DNA from 4 places in the Peribacillus sp. Hz7 genome. Region 3 is predicted to be linked to each of the others. Evidence: riboswitches for the same ligand, from Rfam matches in the RefSeq annotation. Region 3 holds a riboswitch; each other region holds the start of a gene.
The links. Region 3 has a riboswitch for S-adenosylmethionine ahead of ACE199_RS10065 (O-acetylhomoserine aminocarboxypropyltransferase/cysteine synthase family protein). Riboswitches for the same ligand answer to the same signal wherever they lie in the genome.
Positions count from the first base shown of each region.

Region 1: it holds a riboswitch for S-adenosylmethionine, as region 3 does, so the genes downstream of both, ACE199_RS22905 (peptide-methionine (S)-S-oxide reductase) here and ACE199_RS10065 (O-acetylhomoserine aminocarboxypropyltransferase/cysteine synthase family protein) in region 3, are expected to answer to the same signal.
Region 2: it holds a riboswitch for S-adenosylmethionine, as region 3 does, so the genes downstream of both, ACE199_RS10575 (bifunctional homocysteine S-methyltransferase/methylenetetrahydrofolate reductase) here and ACE199_RS10065 (O-acetylhomoserine aminocarboxypropyltransferase/cysteine synthase family protein) in region 3, are expected to answer to the same signal.
Region 4: it holds a riboswitch for S-adenosylmethionine, as region 3 does, so the genes downstream of both, metK (methionine adenosyltransferase) here and ACE199_RS10065 (O-acetylhomoserine aminocarboxypropyltransferase/cysteine synthase family protein) in region 3, are expected to answer to the same signal.

Region 1 covers NZ_JBHHJV010000041.1:5,616-8,756, reverse strand. The annotation lists gene ACE199_RS22910 (hypothetical protein) at 1-756, opposite strand, end outside; SAM riboswitch class I at 994-1,109, shown strand; gene ACE199_RS22905 (peptide-methionine (S)-S-oxide reductase) at 1,198-1,578, shown strand; gene ACE199_RS22900 (helix-turn-helix domain-containing protein) at 2,103-3,141, opposite strand, start outside.
Region 2 covers NZ_JBHHJV010000006.1:60,089-63,229, forward strand. The annotation lists gene ACE199_RS10570 (spermine/spermidine synthase domain-containing protein) at 1-622, shown strand, start outside; SAM riboswitch class I at 1,027-1,129, shown strand; gene ACE199_RS10575 (bifunctional homocysteine S-methyltransferase/methylenetetrahydrofolate reductase) at 1,240-3,087, shown strand; gene metH (methionine synthase) at 3,080-3,141, shown strand, end outside.
Region 3 covers NZ_JBHHJV010000005.1:244,854-247,994, forward strand. The annotation lists gene gcvH (glycine cleavage system protein GcvH) at 1-162, shown strand, start outside; gene ACE199_RS10055 (toprim domain-containing protein) at 300-674, shown strand; gene ACE199_RS10060 (thioredoxin family protein) at 678-992, shown strand; SAM riboswitch class I at 1,076-1,178, shown strand; gene ACE199_RS10065 (O-acetylhomoserine aminocarboxypropyltransferase/cysteine synthase family protein) at 1,277-2,581, shown strand; SAM riboswitch class I at 2,707-2,819, shown strand; gene ACE199_RS10070 (methionine ABC transporter ATP-binding protein) at 3,028-3,141, shown strand, end outside.
Region 4 covers NZ_JBHHJV010000003.1:257,838-260,978, reverse strand. The annotation lists gene pckA (phosphoenolpyruvate carboxykinase (ATP)) at 1-510, opposite strand, end outside; SAM riboswitch class I at 1,234-1,398, shown strand; gene metK (methionine adenosyltransferase) at 1,629-2,822, shown strand.

The sequences.
Region 1 (3,141 bases), on a different contig from region 3:
AAAATTACCTTCCAACTTGGTTTCCTTTCCATCTACGGTGGTGAAGAACCGCACCATAAGTCCGTCTGTTATTCCGTTCAAAGCATATCTGGTTTCTTCGTACGGGTTGGTTTTACTCCCCGTGTCAGTCATCATAAGAAGAGAACCTGTCAATTCGCCTTGGAGTAGGGCTTCATCGATTTTGACGAAGAGCTGGAACGATTCGTTCTCCGCGGAGTAAAGATATCCGTACACACTATCAAGATCGGAGAAAAACTTTCTTAAACGGTTCTTTTCTTTTTCTTCCGAATGATAGATGGCCATTTGCAACTCTTGTTGTAGCGCTTTTACATATTTATCGAGTTCTTCTTGGTCAACAGCCTTGTATAATTTGTTATCCTTGTTTTCTTGCTTTTGTACTACAAGATTTCCCTTAGAAAACCAAGCGTCAAACGTTATGATTTTCTCACCATTATTCACCTTAAATTCATATCCTTTTTCAGTTGTTTCTCCAGTCAGGGGGGATTTTTTTTCTTCCATAAACGGTACTTTACCGACTTCTTCTATGATTTTCTGTTGATGAAGTGTACCTTTCACTTTCCCTTTTTCACTAGTTAGTTCAAACCAATAAAGTATGCCGTTATCACTGTATACAAATGCGTCAGATTGGTTCAGTGGGTCCTTTCGGTCTTTCACTTCGGATGTTGCCCACCAAAATGCTACACCAATCAACAACCCAATTACCACCGCTACTCCCCAATATTTTAATTTCCTCATTTGATTTCCCTCCGGATCAACAAAAGTTTGAAGATGAGAGCCGCCTATCTTTTCATTTAAATAAAAAGTAATCTAAATACATATTCCTGTATAGCTGTATTTATGTATTAGAATGAATTCTAAAAAAATATTTCGTTACTTTCAATGAGAATTTTTATGATAGTACTTGAATTTTAGATAACTGAATGATACTATCAATAACAATCAACTAGTTAAATAAAAATAAATAGCGATAACTTCTTATCCAGAGTGGTAGAGGGACAGGCCCTGTGAAACCCGGCAACCATCAAGTCAAAATATTGTCTTGAACGGTGCTAATTCCTGCAAAGGTGTTAACCTTTGAAAGATGAGAGGAATGTATGTAATAATACGAACCTCTCTTTATTTAAAGAGAGGTTTTTTGGATGGAAAGAGGCTTATCGCTCAAAGGAGCGAATTTAAATGGAAAAAGCAGTGTTTGGTGCAAGCGAATTTTTTAGTCAAAAAGCTTTTATTACAGGTTTTCATGGTATTGAAAATGCTCGAATAGGACATCTAAGAGGGGCAAATCTAGACATAGTAGAAATATGGTTTAATCCTTGGAAAGTATCTTATAATGACTTATTAGAATTGTTTTTTGACTTACATGACCCAACATCTAGAGAAGGTCAGTCATTTAAAAACCAATCATTGATTTTCTTCTCTGATAAAAACCAATTAACATTAGCTAAACAAAAGAAAAGCGAGCTAAAACATATTTTTAAAGATGAAGTTATTACAAAAATTACCCCGGCGTGTGAATATATTAATGACCTGAAAGAGATCGAATTAATGTCTTATTGAACTACCCATCACTTAATTTTCTAATGAAACTTTGAAGTGGGAGTCTTTTCGCCTAAAATGATAAGAAACATTGGCGTAATTCAACAATTTGTCCCACCTTTCTTATGCTAGACGGCTTTGGATCTCTAGCATATCAAAAATGCACCACTTCCGAATGAAATGCACCACAATGGTACACATATTGAACGAAAATGGTGCATTTTTTTGTGACTTCGTCCAAAGTGTGTAGTATTTATTTCTATGAAATGGGGTTAATCCCTTGATATATCAGCATTTATGGGTAAATCCTTGTTACATATTCATATAGAAAAAGTGGTGCATTTCCCTCAACATGGTGCATTCTTAGGTCCAACCTGTGTAGTAAAAAATTTTAAAGTTTTTTCAAACCCTTGGGGCTCTGAGCTTCAGAGGGTTTTTTTGTGCATTTCCTCTTAGAGTGAGGGCTTTATCAAAAGAAATTATTTTTACTTTGCCTCTGATTAAACGAATACTAGTACTGAACCTTATTGCGACTTTTTCATCTTTTATCTTTTTGTGCGTTGTTTTTGTTTAGCCCAGTGCTCTAACTTTGAAATATTCCTCTTGTTGAAGCGTTTGTTTTGCCTATTCAAATAACGAAGAAGGGTACTATGGGAAAGCCCCATTTCTGCAGCAGCTTTACGAATACTTAATTTTTCCTGTTCAATTAAATCGGCTATATACTCTGGTGAAATTTCAATAAGCGTATTTTCTTCTAGGTCCATTGCTATTTGTTCAGAAGTTCCAGGTAGCTGTTCGATAATAGGGGGAGTCACTACAGTAGCAGCCAGCTCATTTACAGCTGGCGAAGCTAAAGTCTCGATATTAATTTTCTTTAGATTCTCTGCAATAATCTCATCCGGTGGTACGATTACCACAGTTAGTGGCCCCCAATATTTTTGTATCCAGAAGCGCTTCCCGATACGTTCTTCATCAATTGGTTCTGTGTAATACCAGTTTTTGATGACATAATCGCGCTGAAGATCATCTAGTACAGATTCAAGACGATCACGTATTTGTACACCATTATAGCTTTTAGGGAAAGCAACAACATCTAATAGTGTCTTAATCTTAAATGGTTGATGTAAATTGCGTTTTAACGTCCGTATTTTCCATTGATAATTTAAATAGCGTGTTAAACGTTTGTGTTCACGTTGTGTATAGTGGCTATATTGAAAGACTTTTAAATCAAGGGCCCCAAAAGATTGCTGCTCACTGTTTAAATAATATGAAAGAATAGGTGCAGGGCGAATTTGTAAAGAGTAAATACCTTTTGCCTTTCCCGTCTTTTTATCGTAAGCCATATCTAAGCTTCCGATGTCAAACATGCGATTAAATGTTGTGAAATCATATTGCTGTTCGTCTGAAATCTTTTCCCTGTCGATCACGGTTATATTGTCACCACGCATAGATACCCAAATACTTGAAAGGGCGGCAACACGTTTCATAATGCTAAAGCGCTCTTTTTCACGAATATAGAAATCTTCCTTCATTGCATCAGCAAATCGAAGTTTCAAGGCTTCATCACTGTGGAATTTGATGTAG
Region 2 (3,141 bases), on a different contig from region 3:
CGAGGCCCTTCGTTATTCCGAAGTGGAGAAAATTACTACCCTTGACATCGACGAAGTGATGATAGATTTCGGTAAAAATTTGGAGGCTTTGGTCCAATTTAATCAAGGTTCATTGAATCATCCTAAAGTTCAAGTCGTAATTGAAGATGGCAGAAAGTTTGTCGAGAAAAACGGGGAAAAGTGGGATGTTATTATTATCGACCTTCCTGAGCCAACTGACAAATGTCCTGAGCTTTCCCGTCTCTTCAGCAGGGAGTTTTATAGCATCTTGAAAGACCGTTTAGAACCAGGGGGTGCAATCACTGTAGCTTGTTCCGCTTTTCCCTGGATGCCTGAGTACTTTTGGAGTATACAGAAAACCCTCAAAAAAGCTGGTTTCTATGTACTGCCATATCACAATTTCTTCCCGGAAGAGGGAGAGGATTGGGCGTTTTGTCTCGCTACAACGTCTCCTGTTAAAGCAAATGATTTACGTATGTTAGTTCCAACGCAGTACCTGTCACCTGAACGACTAACAGACATGTTTTATATGCCGTTTCATTTTGTGAACTTTAAGAATAGAGGTAAAGTCCAAACAGACAGCAATACGGTGTTGCTTGATATTGTAAATGAAGCTGATTGAGTTGAGATTTATCATTTTCTATTTGACCCCCAGAGTGTACCCCCTCAAGCTAACCATGTAAATGACTAGATGCGAGATAATCTTTGTTTCAAAACTAGCGAGTGCTGAAAAAGTAGACAGGCCAAAGAAGCCTATTAAAACGCAATGTTTTCGCTAGACATTTTGTCTAGGCTGCCTTGCCATTTCATACACAATTCCTAGAATGTTAAATAAATAGTTAGGGGAATGACAAAATAAGGTAAAAAACGAATATTGTTCGTGATTTGTCTCTAATTCTTAGTTATTTTGTTTGAAAAATTCAAAAATTGGCTAGAAGGTATTGAATTTCATCATTGTTTCATGTAAATTAAGAATAATTATATTGTAATTTAATTTGAAATGTTTAGAAAAGTTTATATAAATCAATCTTATCGAGAGAGGTGGAGGGACTGGCCCGATGAATCCTCAGCAACCAGCTGTTTGAGCTAAGGTGCTAAATCCAGCAAGCGGGCGCTTGATAGATGAGGAGAATGTTTCTTATGAAGACCTTCTTCTTTTTATAGATGGAAGGTTTTTTCTTTTTCTTACACCATTGAAATAAAGCGGAAACTGAATTGTTTTTGGGAAAGGGTGCACATATGGAGTTTCGTAAAGAGCTAAAGCAAAGAATTTTAATTGGGGAAGGAGCAATGGGGACACTATTGTATTCCCGTGGCATCGACCATTGTTATGAAGAATTAAACTGTACAGAGCCTGATCAAATTGAAGCGATTCATCGTACTTATTTGGATGCAGGTGCTGATATTTTACAATCGAATACGTATGGAGCAAATTTTCATAAATTAAAGCGCTATGGATTAGAAGATCAAGTGAGTCAGATTAATCGCCAAGGAATTGCCATTGCTAAAAAGGTTGCGCAAGGGAATGCGTTTGTGTTTGGAACGATTGGTGCTTCTAGAAGTATTCGAAAATCTGATTTAAGTTTAGAAGAAATTAAACGTAGTTTCCGTGAACAGCTATATAGTTTACTGCTTGAAAGTCCTGATGGATTATTATTCGAAACATATTATGATTTGGAAGAATTGGAAACAGTGTTGCAAATTGCAAGACAGGAAACGAACATTCCAATTATTACGAATGTTACGTTGCATGAACTTGGGAATTTACAAAACGGTGTTCAGTTAAATGAAGCATTTAAGCGGTTAGAACAATTAGGTTCAGACGTAGTCGGACTTAATTGCCGTTTAGGTCCGCATCATATGATTCGTGCGTTAGAATCTGTTCAACTTCCAAGTCATGCCGCGCTTGCTGCGTACCCTAATGCGAGTTTACCAGATTATGTGGATGGCCGATTAGTGTATGATGCAGCACCGGAATACTTTGGCTCAAGCGCGCTTCAATTACGTGATCAAGGAGCATCCATTATTGGCGGATGCTGTGGTACGACACCACAGCATATTACAGCAATGAAAGCAGCTGTTTCTGATTTAGCTCCAATCGTTGAGAAAAAAATGCACGCAGCGAAAGTGGAAACAATTGAAGTTCGGGAACAGGATCGCACCCCTGCTTTATATGAAAAAGCGAAAACAGAAAGAACGATTTTAGTAGAGCTAGATCCACCTAAGAAACTGGGGATCGAAGAGTTTATGAAAGGGTCTAAAGCTTTGAAAGAAGCTGGAGTTGATACGATTACGTTAGCGGATAATTCGCTCGCTTCTCCTAGGATTTCTAATGCAGCGCTGGGTATGTTAATTAAATCACAGCTTGATTTAAATCCGCTTGTGCATATTACATGTCGTGATCGAAACTTAATTGGATTACAATCGCATTTAATGGGCCTACAAACTCTAGGATTAAATGAAGTATTAGTTATTACAGGAGATCCTTCGAAAATTGGTGATTTCCCAGGTGCAACATCTGTGTATGATTTATCTTCTTTTGATTTAATTAGTTTGGTTAAGCAATTTAATGAAGGACTTTCGTATTCTGGACAAAGTCTTGGCCAAAAGACGAATTTTAAAATTGCTGCGGCTTTTAATCCAAATGTGAAATATTTAGATAGAGCGGTTCAACGAATGGAAAAGAAAATTGAGTGCGGCGCTCATTCATTTTTAACACAGCCGATTTATTCCACTTCACAGATTGAAGAAGTATACGAAGCAACGAAGCATTTAGAGACACCTATTTTTGTCGGCATCATGCCGTTAACTAGTACTCGTAATGCCGAATTTATTCATAATGAAGTACCTGGAATTAATTTGCCAGATCATGTTCGCCGGGCAATGGCAGCAGCAGGTAATGACCCAATTCAGGCGCAAAAAGAAGGTGTGGCAATCGCACGAGAACTTGTGGATGCGGCAATGGATAAATTTAAAGGTATTTATTTAATTACTCCATTCCTTCGTTATGAAATGACGGCGGAGTTAACGCGCTATATTAGAACGCTTGATCAAACAAAAACATCTGAGGTGGCAGCATATGAGTAAAAAGTCAATTAACGAACAACTACAATCAAAAATTCTATTACTGGATGGCGCAAT
Region 3 (3,141 bases):
AAAGTAGTTGAAGTAAACGAGGAACTTAGCGACAGTCCAGAGTATGTAAACGAATCACCATATGAAAAAGCATGGATGATTGTAATCGAACCATCTGATAGCAGCGAAATCGAACAATTAATGACAGCTGAACAATATGAGGAAATGACAAACGAAGGTTAATTACAAGGAGAGGAGGCTTATATTGGCCTGCTCTCTTTTTTAAAAGAAGGTTTTGTTAAATATATAGTGTGAACACTATTTGTTTCAGAGAGATATTTCGTATACTTTTAGCTCATCTATTATAACTCGTGGGGAGGATGATTACCGTGGAATGGAGAGAATCCGATAAAGTAATCATTGTCGAAGGAAGTTCTGATAAGAAAAGAGTTCAGCTTGTATTAAATGAAGAAGTTGAAGTTGTTTGTACAAATGGAACGATTTCACAAGTCAAGCTTGACGAGTTCGTAGAAGAATTTGAAGACCGCGATGTATATATTTTCTTTGATGCAGATCAATCAGGAGAAAAGCTTCGAAGACAATTTAAGCGAGAATTACCAGAGGCAAGGCATATGTATATTAATAAAATGTATAAGGAAGTGGCAAGTGCACCTTTATATCATCTCGCTTCTGTTTTACTAGCTGCTAATATAGATGTAAAAGTACAATTTTTAGAACAAAGGGTGAATGAATAGTATATGCAAGATTGGACAGAGACGGATGTACAAGCAGCTGCTAGGCAAGGTGACACCTTTTGTGTATATGCCTATACGCCGATGTGTGGAACATGTCAGGTTGCTTCTAAAATGCTCACTGTTGCATTAGAGCTTGTTCCGCAATTGACGATTGGAAAGATGAATGTGAATTTTTTTCCGAGCATTGCGAAGCATTGTGAAATAGAGAGCGTACCATGTTTATTACTATATAAAGAGGGGAAACTGATTCAGAAGATTTATGCTTTTCAATCTGTTCCTTATCTATACACGACTCTTAAAGAATTTTTAGATAATTAGAAATAGTCTATCAATATCTATTGACGGACGATTATTAAAAGTGGTAAATTGACTGTAGTGAATTTTACACGACAATCGAATAATACTTATCGAGAGAGGCGGAGGGACTGGCCCGACGAAGCCCGGCAACCGGTATAATCTACACGGTGCTAATTCCAGCAGAGTATTGTCTCTGAAAGATAAGAAGAGTATATAGCCTCTTCTTAGGAAGGGGCTTTTGTTTTTGGTAGCTCCTTCGTAGAAACATAAAGAGTTATAGTAAAAGAAGAAGGGGAGAATAAAAAATGGCAGATAAAAATTATCGTTTTGAAACATTAAGTATTCATGGGGGATTGCAAGTTGATGAAACAGGGGCACGTTCATTGCCGATTTATCAAAGCAATGCTTACTTATTCAAAGATACAGAGCATGCCGCTAATTTATTTGGATTAAAAGAAACAGGTTATATTTATACAAGACTTCATAATCCAACAGTTAGTGTGTTTGAAGAACGAGTGGCCCTTTTAGAAGGCGGAATAGGTGCTTTGGCTACCTCAAGTGGAATGGCTGCTATTACATTAGCGATTTTGAATATTGCTGGTGCAGGCGATGAAATTATCTCTTCTTCAACTATTTATGGCGGAACATACAATTTATTTGCTAATACACTTCCTAAATACGGAATCAAAGTGAAGTTTGTTGAGCCAAATGATTTAGAGAAATTTAAAGAATCGATTACACCTAGAACAAAGGCGATTTATGGAGAAACAATTGGAAATCCAAGCCTAAATGTATTAGATATTGAAGCACTTGCTGACATTGCACATGAAGCAGGGATTCCACTAATTGTTGATAATACATTTGCGACTCCGTACTTATGCCGACCAATTGAATTTGGAGCAGATATTGTTGTGCATTCTGCAACAAAATGGTTACTAGGAAATGGAACAACGATGGGTGGAATCATTGTAGATGGAGGTAAGTTTGATTGGAATTCACCGAACTTCCCTGGATTTACGGAGCCAGATCCAAGTTATGATCATTTAGTATTTGCCGAGGCACTTGGACAGGCTGCATTTATTGTGAAAGCTCGTGTTCAATTGCTTCGTGATATTGGTGCAACGTTAAGTGCACAAAGTGCCTTTCAATTTACATTAGGACTTGAAACGTTACATGTACGAATGAAAGAGCATCTTGCTAATACAAAAGTGATTATTGACTATTTAGAACAACATCCGGCCGTTGAGTGGATTTCATATCCAGGTAAGGAAGACCATCCGGACAAAGCATTAGCTGATAAATATTTGCCTAAAGGGGCAGGTTCGATTATTACATTTGGTATTAAAGGTGGCCGAGAAGCTGGAGCGGCATTAATTAATTCCGTTCAACTATGGTCACATGTTGCGAATGTTGGAGATGCGAAGAGCTTAATTATCCATCCAGCTAGTACAACACATCAACAATTGAGCGATGCTGACTTACTGAAAGCAGGCGTAAGCGCAGACTTAGTTCGTTTATCTGTCGGCATTGAAAATGTAGAAGATTTAATTGATGATTTGAATCAAGCAATTGAAAAAGCGACAGCTGCGGCAACGAAAGAAGTTGAATAAAACAGAATAGTCGGAAATTATTGACTTTTCTAAGACAATTGCACTCCCTATATATCTGTGATAAAATCACAAACATAATTATATATGAACTTAATCTATGTACGATTTAATTATATAGGATGTTACTCTTATCAAGAGCGGTGGAGGGATTGTGCCCGATGAAGCCCGGCAACCGGCAAAGCACTCGCTTTGAAAAGGTGCCAATTCACACAAAGTGTTACGCTTTGAAAGATGAGAGGAAGGATTAGTTTTTCCTGCCTCTCTGCTCATGTAGAGAGGTTTTTCTATTAAGGGTATATAAATCACTACATAGGAGAGTTTACTATCTTAATAGGTTTTATCTATTTTAGCGGGATGAACAGTCTCTATATTGTCGGGAGTGACAACTCGTTAAAGCAACTACCTTCAATGATATAGTTCGTTGATTGGATATAGAGGTGAGTGCAGTGATTTCTTTGTCAAAAGTCAACAAGTATTTCCGCTCAGGGACTGCGAAAAATGAGACCATTAAAGCGGTTAATAATGTGAATTTAACGATAAACAAGAGTGAAATTTTCGGT
Region 4 (3,141 bases), on a different contig from region 3:
TTTTGTTCCATCAACAGCTGGATTCGCTTTAAAGTTAGGAGCAGAAAGAATTGTAAATTGAGAATCATGATTAGCTAATTCCTCTTCTGTAGGACGGATGAATAATTGATGTGCAAAAAGATTGTGCCAAGCATATTCATTCACAACTTGAATTGGAAGGCGAGATGATTGATCAGCACCTGCAAAACCTTTAAACACAAAAATTTCATCTTTTTCTTTTAAATACTCTGTTACTTTGTTGTATAATTTATTAAACGTCTCTTCAGAAATCGGCTGGTTAGAGTTCCAGTCTATTTTATCTTTTACGGAAGCCTCTTCCACGATATATTTATCTTTAGGTGAACGACCAGTGTATTTACCTGTTTCAGCTTTAATTGCTCCTGTTGCTGTTAATTCACCTTCGTTACGGCTTAATACTTTTTCTACTAACTGAGGTACAGAAAGTTGTATGTGAGCGTTTTTACCAGCTAATAATTGGTGTAACTCATTAGAAACATCCACAGAATTCATATATGAGATACCTTCCTTTGTTTTAAGTTTTTTAAATTACGATTAGTATAACACATTTATTTAATTAGTCTATACTAATTATTTTTTTTTGTGATTTTTTTTATATGGTCTCCTTAATCAAGTTTATCATTCGATTAAAAGGAAATATTTATCAACAAAGCAATGATAGGGTTGCATAACAGACTTGTCAACAATATTTTAAAAAATGTCATATAATAAAATCGATATGAGTATGATGAAACGTGTTCACTTTGTCAGTTGTCTAAAAAAGGATTATAGTACTCGACGTTTTCCAGTGTATAGAGTAGGTTTCTTTGCAAGCGTATGAGAAGGCACCTAACATGTTTCTTTTAATAGGAAAGAATTAAGAAAGAAATTTATTTAATATGACTTTAACTGGAAGGTACTAAAAGGTTTTTTATGCTATTCGTAACACTATGTTACAGTATCTCTTATTATGTATCGTTTGTCGATGTAATTAGGACCTTATAATCTAACGTTGGGTAGCTAAAAAATGTCATATCCTCTTATCCTAATCGTGCAAGGGGGAGTTGTTCATTATAAAAAGGCTATATTAATGATGCTGTTCACTTTTTGCTTGTTTCATTCAGACTAGCTGAAAGGTACGTGGAACTGTGATTTCATATAGACGATATAAAACATTGTACAAAAAAGTGTTGACAGCGTCCAACAGATTCCGTATCATTTTTAATTGTACGGATTCTCTTATCCCGAGTTGGTGGAGGGACAGGCCCTATGAAACCCAGCAACCTGCCATAGTGTGAACTTAAAGTGAAATGAAGGCTAAAAATAAGGCCGTTCATTTTTTAAGGAATCGTGGTGTTGGTGCTAACCTGAGCAAGGTAAACAACCCTTGAACGATAAGAGTGAAAGGATAGTTGACAGATAATAAACCTTTCCTCATTAGTTAGGAGAGGTTTTTTTGTATTTTGAAGAAGAATCAAAGTACAAGGGAAACATGAATTTCGATTAATCGAGATAAAAAGTCGTGTTTTTCTAAATATATTTGTCACTATGATGGAAGCTAATAAGGGAATGAGCTCCGTAAAAGACAGACTTTTGCCTATAATATAACTAACTTCCAAGGAGGAAATAAGATGTCAAAGAACCGTCGTCTATTTACTTCTGAATCTGTGACAGAGGGTCATCCAGATAAAATTTGCGATCAGATTTCAGATTCAATTCTTGATGCAATTCTAGAAAAAGATAAAAATGCTCGTGTTGCTTGTGAAACAAGTGTAACTACAGGGCTTGTACTTGTTGCAGGTGAGATTACGACATCTGCTTATGTAGATATTCCACGTATCGTTCGGGATACAATTGCTGGAATTGGTTACACTCGTGCAAAATATGGTTTCGATGCCGAAACATGTGCCGTACTAAGTTCAATTGATGAGCAATCAGCGGATATTGCTGCGGGAGTAAATCAAGCGCTTGAGGCTCGTGAAGGAACAATGACTGATGAGGAAATCGAAGCAATCGGTGCAGGAGACCAAGGTTTAATGTTTGGTTTTGCTTGCCGAGAAACAGAAGAATTAATGCCGCTTCCTATTTCTTTAGCACATAAACTTTCTCGTCGTTTAACAGAAGTTCGTAAAAACGGCACATTAGAATATTTACGTCCAGATGGGAAAACACAAGTAACTGTAGAATACGATGAAAACAATCAACCAGTTCGCGTAGATACAATTGTTATTTCTACTCAACATGACCCAGAAGCAACGCTTGAACAAATTCAAGCTGACTTAAAAGAACATGTCATTAAAGCAGTTGTACCAACTGAATTAATCGATGAAGCAACAAAGTATTTCATTAATCCAACAGGTCGTTTTGTAATCGGTGGACCTCAAGGGGATGCAGGTCTTACAGGTCGTAAAATCATCGTTGATACGTATGGTGGTTACGCTCGCCATGGCGGTGGAGCATTCTCTGGTAAAGATGCAACGAAAGTGGACCGTTCAGCGGCATATGCAGCTCGTTATGTAGCGAAAAACATTGTAGCTGCTGGTCTTGCTGATAAAGCGGAAGTACAGCTTGCTTATGCAATCGGTGTTGCTCAACCTGTATCAATTGCTGTAGATACATTTGGAACAGGCACAGTAAGCGAAGAGAAATTAGTGGAGCTTGTTCGCAATAATTTCGATCTTCGTCCAGCGGGTATCATTAAAATGCTTGATTTACGTCGTCCTATTTTCAAACAAACAGCTGCTTATGGACATTTTGGCCGTACAGATGTGGATCTTCCATGGGAGCGTACAGATAAAGCGGAAGCGTTAAAAGCACAAGCATAACTATGATAAGAAGAACTAACTTATTTGAGTTAGTTCTTTTTTTATTAGTCATGGAGCATATATATAGGTAAAAGTAAGCCCAAAATCATATATAATACAAATAGAACCTTTTCGACAAAATACCTAACTTGTAACGAGTTAGGCACTATATATGTATTCATATTTTAAGGGCAGTAAGGTCCTTATCTCAAGATTATGAGGAAATAATAAGGAAGGCAGGGGGGAGAAGGCTGCCGTATTGCTCCAATTGGTGAGATATAGTTGAACTAATCAGGTTTGTACGGTCACTTGATTAAAGCGAAGCGGAAATCTTAGTGAC